One region of the Leptolyngbya sp. DQ-M1 genome, then DNA from elsewhere that is predicted to be linked to it. Evidence: riboswitches for the same ligand, from Rfam matches in the RefSeq annotation. Region 1 holds a riboswitch; the other holds the start of a gene.
What was found. Region 1 has a riboswitch for cyclic di-AMP ahead of NC981_RS02495 (universal stress protein). Riboswitches for the same ligand answer to the same signal wherever they lie in the genome.
Positions count from the first base shown of each region.

Region 1 (8,112 bases):
ATCCAAGAGGTCACAATATGTTAGTTAGATACTGGCAACCCTGGCGCGAAATCGATACACTCCGTCGTCAATTTGACCAACTGTTTGATTCTGTTGCTTCGAGCGATTCCTTTGACTGGACACCTGCAATCGAACTTAAGGATACAGGCAATGAGTTGGTTGTCCGCGCTCAGCTTCCTGGCATCGACGCGAAAAATCTCGATGTTCAGGTCATGAGGAATGCGATTTCTTTAGCAGGTGAACACCGTCAGGAGCAACGCACCGAAGAGCATGGATTGTTTAGAACTGAGTTTCGCTACGGCAAATTCCAGCGTGTGATCCCGCTTCCTGTTGAAGTTCAAAATGATCAAGTGAAAGCTGAATTCAAGGAAGGCATCCTCAGTTTGACCTTGCCCAAGGTAGAGCAGGCAAAAGTCGTGAAGCTTAATCTCGCTGACACTGGTGGAGCGCTTGAAGCTGGAACTGAAGCGCCTCAAGCATAGTCTGGCTGTCTCGTTATGAATTTAAGGGAACCGCAATTGCGGTTCCCTTCTTTATTTGGCTTCCGGCAGGGCATCGGTTGATCGACGAGTCACAATCCATTCCGTATTGCCAACAATGTGATCATAAATTGCCGTAATTGCGATCACGCTTTTAAACACACAGTAGAACGGGATAAACAAGCAGTAAATCCAGAAATCTTTGGCAGAGTGTTTGATTACATCAGTTCTCACGAGCCAAGCCGCCAGCGTTTGTAGTGGGCCACTCGCCAAGGTCAATAGGGTCATTGCCCAAATATATTCTGGAGCAATATCCGGCGCCTGTGAGCCTGTGAGCGTTAAGCTAAACGCCATTGGAAACGCTTGCAGTGCAATGAAGTGAAAGCCTGCACTATATACCAGCAGCAGCGTCCAATAGGCTTTCTGCCAACTGTCTAAACGCAGCGATCGTACAATCACGGCTTGATATTTCAAAGTGACTTCTAACCAACCTTGTGCCCACCGCTTGCGCTGGAACCAGAAAGCTCTTACATCTACAGGCGCGAGTTCCGTCACAACGATCGTCGGATCATGCACGATGTTGTGTCCGCTCAGCAAGGTTCTAAAACTTGCATCGATATCTTCAGTCAACATTCGCGAGCTAAATCCGATGTGCTTCAGCACCGAAGTTCTCCAGTATCCATTTGCGCCACAAAACACACCCGTATCGACTAGCAGCGATTTTGCCGGATGGCTGACTCCATAGATACACTCAAACTCGACCGCAATCATCCGCGTCATGAAGTTAAAACCCCGATTGCGAATTACGTTGCGCCCCTGCACAGCGCTATAGCGATAGTTCGAGAGCCAGCGCCAAGCGCGAGTAAAACAATCTGGATTTGGATGGTGATCTGCATCTAAGATCCCAGTCACTTCTCCGGTCACGATTTCTAAGGCTGCGTTAATATTCTGCGCTTTTGATCGACTGCCTTCGACACAAAGTAGTTGAAGCTCTGGATGCTGCTCAGCCAGTTGCTCTAAGCGGTCTTCAATCGGTAAACGTTCTGGTCGATTGTATGCCAGAATCACCTCTAAGCCTGCTTCGGGACGCTCGATCGTCTTTAAGATATACTCCAGCGTTTCTAGAATAATCTGCTGTTCGTTCGGCAAATACGCCGCCACAATTAGCGAGCATTTGGGGACATCAACTGTAGCTCCGAGCAACGGGTAAAGGGGCTGAGTGCGAGGAGAGCGCATGAATCTCTGCACAATCCCGAACTTTGGTACCTTGGCGATATGTCCGCGACGATACGTGATTGCTGTGGACAGCGCTTCCCCAACTACCACGATCGAAGTCACTAGGTACAATATCGGAATCAGAACGTGAAGAAAGGAAAGATCCCATCCATTCTCCAAAATGTAGTAGTACAGCGCTGTCGGTAGACCAATCACGACAAAATGAGTCAGAAGAATTTTGTCGAGGATAGGTCCGAAGAAGACAACGGGCTTGTGCAGCAGTCCCTTACGCATAGTAGTTGATTAAAGACCAGAAGAGCTTCTTCATAGATAGAAACCACGTGTTACAGAAGTTGTCAAACTCATCTCTGTGTGAATTTGACCACTTATTGGCTTAAACCCGCGCTATTTATCCCTTTCAAGATTTAAGAGATAAGCAGCACTGCTTAACAACAGAGCGGACTGAACACAGACTTCTCTTTTTAGATAGAGAAATCTAGCTCAAGATCGAGCTTCATCTGAATTCACACAGATTACGGAATTTTGACAAATAAAAAGGCTTTGTGAACAACATTTTTCGCCACAAAGCCCATTATTTCTCGATTAATCAGTTTTATTAATCTATTTCGACTAATTGAATATCAAAAACTAAGTCTTCTCCTGCTAAAGGATGGTTTGCATCTAGCGTAATATCTGCTTCCGAAACATCTGTCACCACGACTGGGATGGTTTCTCCGGAGGGTTGCCGAATTTCTAGCTGCTGCCCGATTTCAGGCTGCATTTCTGGCGGCATCTGAGCACGATCGACCACAACGACCATTTCTTCGCGATGTTCGCCATACGCTTGCTCAGCGGGAATGACTTCGGTTTTCGCATCTCCCGGACTCATGCCCACGACCGCTTTTTCAAAGCCGGGGATAATGTTGCCGTCTCCGATCGTAAACTCCAACGGTTCGCCGTTGGCTGAGGAATCGAATACCGTGCCATCATCGAGTTTGCCTGTATAGTGAACGCGGACGGTGTCCCCTAATTTTGCTTGTGTCATAGTGAAATTTTTGTAGCGTCAATTCACTCTAGCAATAATGGTTAGAGATGACAGAACTCTTAAGGTAGAGTCAAGAAACGATGCAAGATGTGATTGTAGTTGGAAGCGGAATCGGGGGATTGGTTGCAGGTGCACTTTTGGCGCGTTACGGCAAGTCGGTGCTGGTGTGTGAAAGCCATACCATTCCAGGAGGCGCGGTGCATAGCTTTTCGCGGCAGGGGTTTCACTTTGATTCCGGCGCATCGTTTTACTGTGGATTAAGCGATTCAAGCTCTGTGAATCCCTTGCGCCAAGTCTTGGCTGTCTTAGGGGAATCGGTGGAAGCGGTTCCTTATGATCCGTTCGGGCATTATCACTTCCCGGACGCGACACTCCCGGTTTACGGCAATCTAGAGAAATATCGATCGACGGTGTCCCAAATTTCTCCGCAGGGTGCGATCGAACTGATCGAACTCGAAAAGCGATTTCTCAAACTGTACGCAGGGTTGCGAGAAATTCCCACGCTGGCACTCCGGAGCGATTGGAAATTAGCTCCGATCTTGCTGAGTCGCTATCTTCCATCGCTGCTGAAGATGTTGCCAAATCTACCAATGATCCAAGCTTCAGTTGGGGATTTGATGGATCAAACCGTTCGTGATCCGTGGGTGCGGCGGTTGATCGATTTAGAGTGTTTTTTGCTGTCGGGACTGAAGGCACATGGAACGATCGCGCCTGAAGTGGCGTTTATGTTTGGCGAGCGAACAAACTCCGTGATTGATTACCCGATCGGGGGCAGTGGAGCGATCGTTGATGCACTGGTTCGTGGACTGAAAAAATGGGGCGGGACATTGCGGCTTGGAACTCACGTCGAAAAAATTCTGGTGGAATCAGGCAAAGTTCGGGGAGTGCGGCTGCGAAACGGTGAGACATTATCAGCCGCGATCGTCATTTCTAATGCGAGTGTTTGGGATACTTATGCTCAGCTTTTAGAGCCGACAGATCTTCCTACTTCCTACCGTAAAAATGCGCTGGCTACGCCTGCGATCGATAGCTTTATGCACTTGCATCTGGGCATTCGAGCAGACGGATTACAGCATCTCACTGGACATCATGTGGTTGTGCATGACGATCGCGACATCACGACTCCTGGGAATACCTGCATGATTTCCATTCCCTCGGTTTGGGATGAAAATCTAGCGCCATCCGGTCATCATGTGGTTCATACGTATACCTTAGAACCCTTCGCAGATTGGACACGCAATGCCGAATACGAACAGAAAAAATGGGCACGATCGCAGCCACTTTACCGAGCGGTTGAGCGAGTCATCCCGGATCTCAAAGACCGAATTGTTCTAGAACTGGTTGGAACGCCGCTGACTCATGCGCGATATTTGCGACGATATCAAGGAACCTATGGAGCGGGAATTCCAGCAGGACAGGGATTATTTCCGAGTTGTCACACGCCGATCGAAAACCTCTACCGCGTTGGAGACAGCACCATGCCGGGAATTGGAGTGCCTGCGGTGGCGGCTTCTGGGATTCTCTGTGCCAATACTCTGGTCGATCCGGCTCAAACTCTCGAATTGGTTGACTTGCTTTGATGTCTTTTTTTCTACAGTTTCGGGGTGAACTTGCCGCGCTCGCTGCTGCATTGATTTGGGCGTGCGGCTCGATCGTCTACACCGGAGTCGGACGGCAGATTACTCCTTTAGCGTTGAATTTTACAAAAGGCTGGATCGCGATCGTGCTGCTCGGTCTCACCTTTTTGTTCACAGGACAATCCTTTCCGGCGATCGATCCTGCCTCATTTTTTCTCTTGTTTCTCAGTGGCGTAATCGGCATCGGATTCGGAGATACCGCCTATTTCAAAGCGCTCAACTGTATCGGGGCACGACACACTTTATTGTTTGAAACCCTCGCCCCGCCACTCTCTGCGATTCTTGCCTTGATCTTTCTTCAGGAACGCTTATCTGTCGCCGCCTGGCTCGGAATCGGACTGACGATCGCTGGGGTCGTTTGGGTGATTTTGGAACGGGTTTCGGACAGGCATGAGAACTTTCGCCCCCTACAAGGAAGTTTGTACGGACTGCTTGCGGCGATCGGGCAAGCGGCGGGGGCAGTGTTATCGAGATCTGCGCTGATTCATACCGATATTGATTCTTTGTGGAGTACCTTAATTCGGTTAATCGGGGGCACGATCGCGCTGTTGATCTGGATACTTCTACAGCACCAAATTAGCGAAATGATCAAACCCCTAAAAGATCGTCGTTTGCTTGTGGTAATCGCCGGAACTGCTTTTATCAGCACCTATCTCGGTATCTGGCTCCAGCAAACCTCGCTGAAATTTGCCACCACGGGGATTGCTCAAGCACTCAGCAGTACCAGTCCCCTGTTTGTTCTTCCTATTAGTTGGGCAATGGGCGATCGGATCAGTCTGCGATCGTTTTTCGGCGTTCTCATTTCTCTTTTGGGAGTGGCTTTATTATTCCATCGCTAGTAATGTATAGAACTTCTCCACAGTTAACCCAATTATTAAAGTGTAGCGATCGCGACAATTTAATCCTGGAGATGGATGGAGATTGAGGTTTCGATAGCAGAAACTAATAATTGAAATTAGATTTTTTCAGTCAATGAGAATACAGACTTTAAAGAAGCACAGGATTTTTAGGAGCGACTGATACAATTGGAAGGGGGGCTTGCTACGGGGGCTGGATTAGTTAATGCCTCACTTTTGTTTTGCAAGTAGCAGTTCTATCGCTTTCACCTGTAATAAATTAACTAACAACGACTTGAGCCAGTGTTCCTGATTCTTTTGGGTTCCCAATTATTTGTGAAACAGCCAAGGTTGTTATGCCTACATTTCGTCAACATCTAGGGAAGCTAATCTGTGGGTCGCCTAATCTGAGTTTGGTAGAACAGTAATCTGACCAAATTCAAAGCGGAGGAACCAATTTTTGGGGCGAATCTCAAACACCCGTCTGAGAAAGACACCTTCCAGTCTTAGCCCGTCAGCTAACTCCGTCGGCATTGGGAGGATGACTCAGTGTTTAACTCTGAGTTTCCTAAACTAACTCGATCGTTTGCGATCGGGACAACTCCCTCACCCACCTCTCGCTTTTGTAGTTAAGAGAGGTTGCACTCATGAACATTCATTCGATGCTGGTACGGCTCCAAGGAACGCTCGGACGTACTGATCTTGTCCAGAAAATGGTTTTAATTCCTGCAAAAGCCCCAAGCGGTGCAGCAGATTCGGGAATTAATCTCGTCGTTGGTTACTCAAATTCACCTAGGAGCCAGACCGCATTGGATTTGACGCTCTGGATCGCTCATCAAACTCGCTTAGCAACCGGAAAACAAGTCACGGTTCAAGTGGTGTACGTGGTTGAAGACGGTATGATGAAGCGGATTCCAGTGTTTGAATCGGGTGCAAAGCGTAAAGCCGCAGCAAAAGCCGAAGGCGAATGGCGCACCAGTCGAACGGCGATCGCGGAGCTAGAAACCGCGACAAAAGCGCAGTTCGGTGCGGCGGAATTGTTTGAACAAGCCGATCGTATTCTGTGGAATGCTCGATGTATGGCGGAAGAGTGGCGCGGGTCGCTCAAAACGCATCTGCGGTTTGGTGTGGTTGCGAAAGAGCTAAAAGAGGTTGTGGCGGCGGAAAGCGCATCGCTGCTGATTCTGGGCTGTGATGCCCCGGATCATCCCTTGGTGAAGCAACTGGGCAAGTCGTTCCCCTGTCCTGTGTTGGGGATTCCGTCGGTGTTAGAAGGCGAATAAAAAAGTGCAGCAGATCGACGATCTGCTGCGATCTAGACTTTAAAGGGGCGATTGTCCTGTAATTAGCATTCGATAGCCAATCGCGATCGAAACGAACGAAACCAGAAACTGCCAAAGACTCGTGGGATTCAGAATGGCTCGACTATTGAAGAAAACGAAGGTAATTCCGAGGATTATCGGTACCCAGCCTAGTCTTCGATCACGTCTTGGAAGAAAGATCAGCATCAAGATTCCGGCAACTAAGGATGCGATAGAAGCGTTTGCTGCGATTCCCTGCCACCAATAGCCATAACCGCCAGTGGTGAAAATAATTTTTTGTCCTAAGAAGTAGATTCCAAGAATAATTAGACCTAAACCGAATAGCCGCAAGAAAGTACGCATACCAGCAGCGTGAGAGACGATATGCTAAGAATTCCCACGCTGCTTGTTAGGATTTTGGCTGGTTAAGATTTGGGTTGCAAAACGAGCTGACGCAGTTGAATCCGAAAATCGACATCTAAATATTTTTCTTGCAACGATCGCCATTCTTTCCAAGCGATTGCCATTCTTTGATCGAGCCGACCTGAGAAAGTGGGGCAAAGTTTCTCGATCGAATCATTCAAATGTTTGTTTAGAAAAGATTGCAATATAACGCTGTCTTGAATCTGTCCTAAAACTTCTTGAATTTGCTTAAATTCATCCACCTGAAACTCGTATCCTTTGCCATAGAAATCGGTGAATAGCTCAGTTTGATAGCGCAATCGCTTCATCTGCTTGCGTAAATCGTGCAGAAGTTCGTCTTGCTTTAGCTGCTCTCGAATAGATTCAGGCGTAATGGGTGCAAAGACTTTTCGATCAGGCTCGGACTCGAATTCAACGCCGATCAGCCAAGCGGGATGTAGCAAAATGCCGCTAATCAAGGGCAAGAGAATATCAGGCAAAACTTCTCGAATGGGCAACTGGGCGATCGCGCTGAACTGCGGCCATGCTAACCAATCCTCCATGCTTTGCTTGAATGCCTCGTATTTTTTGGACTCCAAGGTTTTTTGCAGTTGATCAAAATCTCGCGATCGCTGCTGCTGCAATTTTTTGAGCGATCCCTTTAAAGTGTCCTGCTCACGCGCAGGAAGGCTGGTATGCGAAGTGAGTTCAAGCTGAAGCACATCTAGATCGCGTACCGCTCCCAGCACTTGAGCAAATTTGCGAATTCTCGCTTCGCTGGCGGCTTCGGGCAAGTCTGCGGCGAACCCAAACACCTGAATTGCAGTTCTCAGTCGTCTTAACCCCACTCGCATTTGATGGAGTGCTTCTGGGTCTCGATCGGCTAAAACGTCCTCTTCGTGCTTGATCGCTTTACGGAAATGCTTTTCGATCGCGCGATGACCATAATAGCTTAGAGCTTCTTGGGGTAATCTTATTTGAAAATTCATAACGAGTTCTCATAACAGGTTTACCAGTCATCTTGAATTTTGTATTAGCTCAAATCTAGAAACCTCTAGCTTTAGTTTATGATTTGCAGGCAGAATGCAAAAATTAGCGCAAAAAAAGTATAAAAAATACTGACTTGCTCAAACTATAAAAGTAGAAATCACCTGGAAAGAAAATGAAACGCATTGTATTTTGCGACTTTGACGGCAC
Region 1 covers NZ_JAMPLJ010000001.1:505,778-513,889, reverse strand. The annotation lists gene NC981_RS02520 (Hsp20/alpha crystallin family protein) at 18-482, shown strand; gene NC981_RS02515 (glycosyltransferase) at 534-1,988, opposite strand; gene NC981_RS02510 (peptidylprolyl isomerase) at 2,311-2,739, opposite strand; gene NC981_RS02505 (NAD(P)/FAD-dependent oxidoreductase) at 2,820-4,319, shown strand; gene NC981_RS02500 (DMT family transporter) at 4,319-5,215, shown strand; cyclic di-AMP (ydaO/yuaA leader) riboswitch at 5,634-5,757, shown strand; gene NC981_RS02495 (universal stress protein) at 5,860-6,495, shown strand; gene NC981_RS02490 (hypothetical protein) at 6,535-6,876, opposite strand; gene NC981_RS02485 (CHAD domain-containing protein) at 6,939-7,904, opposite strand; gene NC981_RS02480 (HAD-IB family phosphatase) at 8,078-8,112, shown strand, end outside.

Region 2 (8,112 bases), on a different contig from region 1:
CAACAGGTTCTAAATGTTTACCTGAAAGTTCTCGATACAGCACTCGATAGTGGCGCTGTTTGAGTTGGGATAAATACCAAAGCACATCATTTTCACTCAAGTGCTGCTTTTGTGCGTTGGCAAAACTTCCCGCAATGGTATCGCGATCGAACGAAATTAACCCCGTTAGATTAAATAGCTCACTCTGCTCGACCAAGCACTGAGTTTGAACGCGAGTAGGCAACGCACCCAGCTTAAACTTATCTAACAGCTGTGCTAGAAATCGAATCGGAACTGCACTTTCAGTATCAGAAATGTCGGGAGCTAATAGCAATGAGGGTTGCCCTTTAATTGAAACCGAATCTATTGAAAGGTGAGCGATCGCTCGTTCAACTTGCTCAATCTGCTTTGCTTCGACACAAGAACACAACACTTGCCGCCATTGTTCACTGCTTAAAAGCTCTAGCAGTGCAATGTACTTACAGCCTAAACTATGTCCGATCCAATAGTAATTCGTTTTATCCTGGTAAAGCTCGTAATCATAGTTAAGACGCTTTGCGATCGCTGTTAGTTCTTGTCTCAGCGTATTTTGCTCCTCTAAAAGCTCGATCGCGAGTGACCAATGGCGAAAACTAAACCGAAACGGTAAAGCAATAACGGTATATCCCGCTTCAAAAATCTGTTGCAGCAAATATCGATAGGCGATCGTCGGGAACGACCCAAAGAAAGCACCCCCAATAAACTGAACGACACCTCTGGGATGAGGATGCAATGCTACCCAACTATGGCAAAGCGGTCTGAATTGAAAAATACTCATCCTACACCTCTAGAGAAAGGGTTGACGGCAATCTCTAACCGCCAACCACTTGGGACAAACGACCAAACCCGAAGATAACGCCAATGCTTGATTACATTCCTCGCATGGTGACAGGAAGGTCTAACTCTGCAAGCGATCGGTTCAGCGACTCTAGATTTGCACCATTGCCGTTGCTGCTGACCATCAATCCTGCAATCATTGCTCCCAAATCTGCTGCTGCGCTGTCGGATGCAGAAGACATTCTGACCGCGCCCGGTGTCAGTTCTAGACCGACTGAACTACCTGGAACCAAGATTCTCGGTGGTTCAGACTCAATCTCATTTAGCGCTTTACCACTCGCCAACGCCAGCGAGTAATTGATCTGATCAAAGTCAGTGCTAGCAGGATTCGTGGGGAAATCATTCGGCAAGAACGTACCGCGAATTTCAGCATTTAGCAACACCTTGACCGGACGCGGACTCTGAGGTCTACCGATCAATCGTTCTGGAAGCGTTGTGCCTGTAAAGATTCGGGGTAAGAAGAGCGAAACAAAGCCCCGAATTTCCAAGGCTGGATCGTCTTGCGACGCGAACCGAACAACATCAGGAAGCAGCTCGATCGAAGCTGTCTTCTGCGCTGGAATCACAAATTCCTGACTGATATATCGTCCTGTTGTGCCAACGCGGGTCAACGAGAGCGTATTGTTTGATCCAGCAATGTCGAAGATCAAGAAGGTATTCCCTTCCAGAATGCGAGTCACAGCATCTGCCTGAGCTGGATTATCCGGTAAGCTAATGCGGAACTCTAAGCGATATCTCAAGTCGATCGTTTCCAAGTTAGAAAGCGTCAGAAAGTAACCTTGCACAATGCGACGAGCAACGGGTTGTGCTGCTGGCGGCAATGCTACTCTGGGAGCAATTCGTTTGACGAGCAATTCAAAGGTCGAAACTTCCATGATGCGAAACTCCAAATTGAATAATATGAGAGGCTCTTAGCTCTGTTTGAGACTTTCTATTCAAATTGTGGAAGAGCAACCTGGCTTTTACAGTACCCACCTGGGTAATATTTCTTTGCTTACGATTTAGTCACTATCTCAAAAGAAGGATGGTGCAAATCTGTGTTGAGATGTTAAAGTTCTAGGATTCGAGTCTGCATCGCCTAATTCGGACAATTGCTCCGAAGCGGAGGAACCAGTTTAATCGGGGCTTACTGTTGTGAACTTAGAAGTTCTAAGCGAGCCAACAGGGGACAATCTCTCAGTCCTCGCCCGTCAGCTAACTCCGTAGGCACGTTGAGAGTTTGGCTCTGGAGAACCAAATCATATGATTCTGCAATTGAATTTAGCGGCAGTGTTTACTGCTGTAGCTCAGGCTACGGTACGCCGGACAAAACCAATCCTATCGAGCGATCGCATTCTCTATCCGGCGCTCGGTTTCCTGGGTGTGATTGGTGTGTGGTGGATCATTGCACTAAGCAAACACGAACTGATGCCCACGCCGCCCGAAGCGCTGGTAGCAAATTTAGACTACATTCTTAATCCGTTTTATCGTCGAGGCCCTGGCGATCTAGGAATTGGTTGGCTGTTACTCGCAAGCTTGAGACGAGTATTGATTGGGTTTGGTTTGGGTGCGATCGTTGCCATTCCGATCGGCTTTTTGATTGGAATGTCCGAAAAAGCGATGATGGCGCTCAATCCGGTAATCCAGATTCTCAAACCCGTATCGCCACTGGCTTGGCTCCCGATCGCGCTGGCGATTTTTAACTTGGCTGATCCCTCTGCCATCTTTGTAATTTTCATTACCTCGCTATGGGCAACGATCATTAACACTGCATTGGGAGTTGCCAGTGTTCCTAAAGACTATTTAGACGTAGCGCGAGTGTTGGAAATGCCGCGCTGGAGACGCATACTCAAGATTGTTTTGCCTGCAAGCTTGCCGTATATTTTTACAGGCTTACGAATTAGCTTAGGCGTTGCTTGGCTTGTCATTGTTGCCGTGGAAATGCTCACAGGCGGAGTCGGGATCGGTTTCTTTGTGTGGGATGAATGGAGCCGATTGAACCTGAGTTCAGTGTTCTTAGCCGTGCTAGTGATTGGACTAACTGGACTATTGTTAGACCTCGCCTTAGCCCAAATTGAAGCTTGGGTTACACATCGCCGCCGCGCTTCGTAGGGGAAAAATTATGACGAATCAATGGACGCGCCGCGAATTTCTTGCAGGAGTAGGCGCATCGGCGATCGCAGCTACCTTACCCTCTTGTGCAATTAATGCGAATCGTGCGCCGCAAGAACTCTCTGAAGCGGCAATGTCGATCACTCCGGTCATTAAATCGAGTGAACTTGAGAAACCAAACCTAACGATCGGCTATGTTCCAGTAAACGACTGTGCGCCGTTTGCGATCGCTTGGGAGAAAGGCTTTTTTCGCAAGTATGGCTTGAATGTCCGCTTGAGCCGTGAAGCAAGCTGGGCAACCTCGCGAGATGGCGTAATCTTTGGCAGATTAGATGCCGCCCCGGTCGTTGCAGGGGCGGTCACGAATGCCAGAACGGGTGCAGAAGGGGCGCGTCACGCTCCGATGTGTGCAGGCATGACGATTCACCATCACGGCAATGCGATGACGATGAATCGCGCTATGTGGGAGGCAGGCTTGCGCCCGTGGTTCGAGTACAACGGGAATTTAGAAGCCTTCGGACGAGATTTTCGCCGCTACTTTGAAGACTTACCCTCAGAACGTCGAGTTTGGGCAGTCGTGCTGAGTTCTGCCATCTATGAATACTTCGTTCGCTATGTTGCAGCAGCAGCCGGAGTTGATCCGCTCAAAGAGTTTCGCATCATCATTGTTCCACCGCCGCAGATGGTGACGAATGTGCGAATTGGAGCAATGGAAGCATACATGGTTGCAGAACCGTGGAACACCCGCGCCATTACTGGAAATGAAGGCATCGGATTCACGTTTGCTCAAGGTCGTGAGATTTGGAATGGACACCCCGATCGCTTACTCGGGGTGATGCAATCGTTTATCGATCAGAATCCTAAAACCTACCGCGCCTTGCTCAAAGCGATGATCGAAGCTTGTCGCTACTGTGATGAAAATCGAGAAGAAGTAGCTCAGATTATTTCGGCTCGATCGTACACCGGAGCGAAACCGAAGTTTACTAAGCCCGCGATCGTGGGTGAATACAACTATGGTGGCTTTGACGGCAAGCAACGCATTGTTAAATCAGATGCAACCACGATGTTTTTCAAGATGCCGAAAGAGGTTCCGCAAGTTGCGAACGAGCATTCTACGTTCATGTGGCGATCGCGCAGTCTATGGTTCATGACGCAAGCCGCTCGCTGGGGACAAATCAAAGAGATTCCCAAAGACGCGGACAAACTTGCAGAACAGGCTTGGCGCACTGATATCTATCGAGAAGTTGCGGCTGAGTTAGGCATTGCTTGTCCGGCTGAAGATTACAAAATCGAACCTGCTGAAGCGTTCATCGACAAGAAAGCCTTTGATCCGAGCGATCCAGTCGGGTATCTCAACAGCTTTGACATTCGTGTGAGTCGATCGACAAACATTTATCTTTCTTAGAAGAGGTTCTCATGGTTCAGTTCAACATGATTAATGATGTTCAAAACGTTGCTCCTACCCAGTCAGAGGCACCGTTTCTCGCAATCAATCACCTTTACAAGTCTTATAAAACGGGCGACCGTGAAACGGTGATTCTCAAAGACATTAATTTAACGATTGGGGAGCGCGAGTACATTTCGATCATTGGTCATTCTGGCTGCGGTAAATCCACGTTGCTAAAGATTGTTGCGGGACTAGAGCGATCGACTTCGGGTTCTGTATTGCTCGAAGGCAAAGAGATCCGCAAGCCGGGAGCAGAGCGCATGATGGTGTTTCAACAGTATTCGCTGCTGCCGTGGTTAACCGTGAGCCAGAACATTCGGTTGGCGATCGATGAAGTGCTAAAAGATGCGTCTCCCGTTGAGAAAAAGCAAATTGTGAGTGAGCATCTAGCCATGGTGAATCTCACCGCTGCTGCCGACAAGTATCCGGATGAGATTTCCGGCGGGATGAAGCAACGAGTCGGAATTGCCAGAGCCTTGGCGACTCGTCCGAAAATGCTGCTGATGGATGAGCCATTCGGAGCGCTCGATGCCCTAACACGCGGCAAACTTCAGCGTCAGGTGTTAGAAATTTGGGAGCAACACCGGCAAGCTGTGATCATGATTACCCATGATGTTGATGAAGCGATTTACATGAGCGATCGGATTGTATTGATGACCAATGGGCCTGAAGCGACGATCGGCGAAATTTTAGAAGTTCCGTTTGCACACCCGCGCGATCGTGCCAAACTTCGCAATTCACCAGAGTATTACCAATTGCGAAACCATGCGCTGAACTTCCTGGATTCTAATTTTGAATCCGACGACTAGCGCAACACCTAAGCAACAAGAAAAGATAGGCAGACCGATATACTAAAGCTATTCCTCTGCGGCATATCGTCATGGTCACACTTCAGCTTCGTCAACTGGTCGTTCAGCCAGGTCAACGGGTTCAACTTCAAGAAGTCAACTGGCAAGAATTTGAAGCGATCCTCGACGAGCTTGGGGATAAACGTGCCTGTCGAATTGCTTACAGTGATGGAGTGCTAGAAATTCGGATGCCTTTACCAGAACACGAAGTTGATAAGGAACTCATCGGTGATATGGTCAAGATTCTGCTCGAAGAACTTGACGTAGATAACGAGTGTTTTGGATCAACTACCTTTAAGCGGCAAGATCTGGCAAAAGGCATTGAGCCTGATCAGTGTTTCTACATTGAAAATCATGCAGTGATGGTTGGTAAGCGCAGATTGAATCTCACCGTTGATCCTCCTCCAGACTTAGCAATTGAAGTCGATGTTACATCTAAAACTGGATTGGAGGCTTATCAAGCATTAGGAGTAGCAGAACTTTGGCGATTTGAGGACGGTCAACTCCGAATTAGCGTGTTGCAAAACGGGAAATATCAGGACGCACAGGTTAGTCCTCACTTCCCCGATTTCGCGATCGCTGAAAACCTCACCCACTTTCTAGAACAGAGCCAAACTCAAGGACGCAGGCAAACTCTAAAAGCCTTTCGGCAATGGGTACGATCGCAGTTAGGATAAGCTGATTTGAACTGACTATTGAACTTGAACGCCCTGTATAAATGAAAAAACCGATCGCTCAGAAAGCGATCGGTTTTTTCATTTAACCAACAACACGAACTATTCCCGACCTGCTGGAGCGGGTTGCTGTGAGGTTTGCTGTCCTCCCGGTTTCGCGAATGCCGTCCGCTCTAGAAGGTTTAATGCTCTTGCATACTGCGGATCTTGGGTTGTTCCAATCAACTTCGGATTGGTCGCCAAGAACTTCTGCTGGGCATCCGACAGATCTACCTTGATATCTGGGGTGACTCCTTTCTGACTGATATCAGTTCCCTTCGGCGTGTAGTAGTGCGCGATCGTCACGGCAACGCCTGATCCATCAGACAGCGAATGTACCGACTGCACCAGTGCCTTACCGAAGGTCTGACTGCCAACAATCGTCGCGCGCTTGTTATCTTTCAGCGCTCCGGTGAGAATCTCACTCGAACTTGCCGAGCGACCATCCACTAACACTACCAAAGGTAGCTTAGATAATTGTCTACCGTTGGCATAGGCGGTATCACCCACACCTTGCCGATTCACGGTTTTGACGATTGCGCCCTTGTCTAGCCACATCCGGCTAATATCGATGCTCGCTTGCAGCAGCCCCCCCGGATTGCCGCGCAAATCCAGCACAAACGCATCGACTTTTTGAGCACTCAAGTTCTTAATCGCCCGTTCCATCTGCTCCGCTGCGTGGCTGCTGAACTCTCCTAGACGGATATAACCGACTTTGTTCTTGCCTTCCTGCTTTACGCTGGCGCGGACTGCTTGCAATTCAATCCGAGCGCGGGTCAGCGGCATATTAAATGCTGATGCACCATCGCGCTGAATTTGCAGCGTTACCTTGGTTCCGACTTCTCCCCGAATCAGATTCGAGGCATCTTCAACCGTCATGCCTTTCGTGGTTTTGCCGTTAATTGCCAGAATACGATCGCCCGTCTTGATCCCCGCTCGAATTGCCGGAGAATTTTCCAGTGGCTCAACCACCGTTAGAACTTTCGTTTTTTCGTTTTGCTCAAGGCGAATCCCGACCCCAGAAAGCTCTCCAGAAGTTTGACTGCTCAACGCCTCAAACTGTTTAGGATCCATAAATCGCGTATAGGGATCGTCGAGTTTTTTCAGAGCATCTCGGAGTGCTGTGTATGCCTGCTGACGAGAACTATAGTTCCGGCTCAGGAGCGTTTGCCGGACAGCATTCCAATCGTTTTTATTGAAACTGCCATCTACGTATTCGCGATTGACAATTTGCCACGCTTCATCAAGCACGGATTTAGGACTGTCTTGAAGAGCCGCTTTGACGGAGCGATCGGCGTTAAACACGGTTCCAGCAGCGGTAGCCGCAATGACACCACTACAGAGGGCAACTTGAAGCAGCGAAACACGTCGGGTGGGTCGGTTCATTGAGTGTAGAGGAGAAGTGGACAGTTTGAATTCGAAATCGCGCCTGCAATCAGGGTGACACAGATGAAATTAATCTGAAGGGAATAAATAACGTGACAAAGGGTTAGAAGATACTGGAATCCAAAAAACTAGATACAGCGTACACAGTTAAATTCCAGAAAGTGGGACGACTTTAGGACAGTTAATCAGGTGACTCTAGTTTAAGGCTAGACATACTGACTGATTAATATGACCTAACTTCCGTAAGGTGAATGCAACCATTATGACAATCTAACGGAATTTGGGTAAATTGTTCTAGAGTTCCAGGCTGAGTTCCATTAAGCTTTCTTAAAGAGGTTTTTCTACTGTGGTTTTGAGCGCTAAACGGCTTTGGATTGGAATTGCGGGTGTCGCTAGTCACTGCGCGATCGCAGGTGTGGCGATCGCGGGAATCGTCGCGATTCAGATCGATCGGCTGAAACAGCCTTCGATTTCGCTGCTTACGCCGCAGCAAGCGGAACAACAAGAACGATCGCGGCTGAATCTTCTCAGCAAAACGCCGAGTTTTGGCTTTGATAATCTAATTGCGGGCTGGACGTTTTTGAATTTTATCCAGTATTACGGCGATGTTCCTGCACGACAGGCAACTGGATTCTCGCTAAGCCCAGAATACTTTGACATTATCACTCGTCGCGATCCTCGCTTTGTCGAAAGCTATCTATTTCTGTCAGGAACGGTATCCCATCAAATGGGTAAACCAGAATTAGGGCTGAAATTGATGCAGCGAGGCATT
Region 2 covers NZ_JAMPLJ010000008.1:32,959-41,070, forward strand. The annotation lists gene NC981_RS20875 (DUF1350 family protein) at 1-796, opposite strand, end outside; gene NC981_RS20880 (hypothetical protein) at 888-1,730, opposite strand; cyclic di-AMP (ydaO/yuaA leader) riboswitch at 1,921-2,078, shown strand; gene ntrB (nitrate ABC transporter permease) at 2,098-2,946, shown strand; gene NC981_RS20890 (CmpA/NrtA family ABC transporter substrate-binding protein) at 2,957-4,351, shown strand; gene NC981_RS20895 (nitrate ABC transporter ATP-binding protein) at 4,378-5,202, shown strand; gene NC981_RS20900 (Uma2 family endonuclease) at 5,274-5,918, shown strand; gene ctpB (carboxyl-terminal processing protease CtpB) at 6,018-7,340, opposite strand; gene NC981_RS20910 (hypothetical protein) at 7,687-8,112, shown strand, end outside.
Region 2: another riboswitch for cyclic di-AMP. It lies ahead of ntrB (nitrate ABC transporter permease); the one in region 1 lies ahead of NC981_RS02495 (universal stress protein).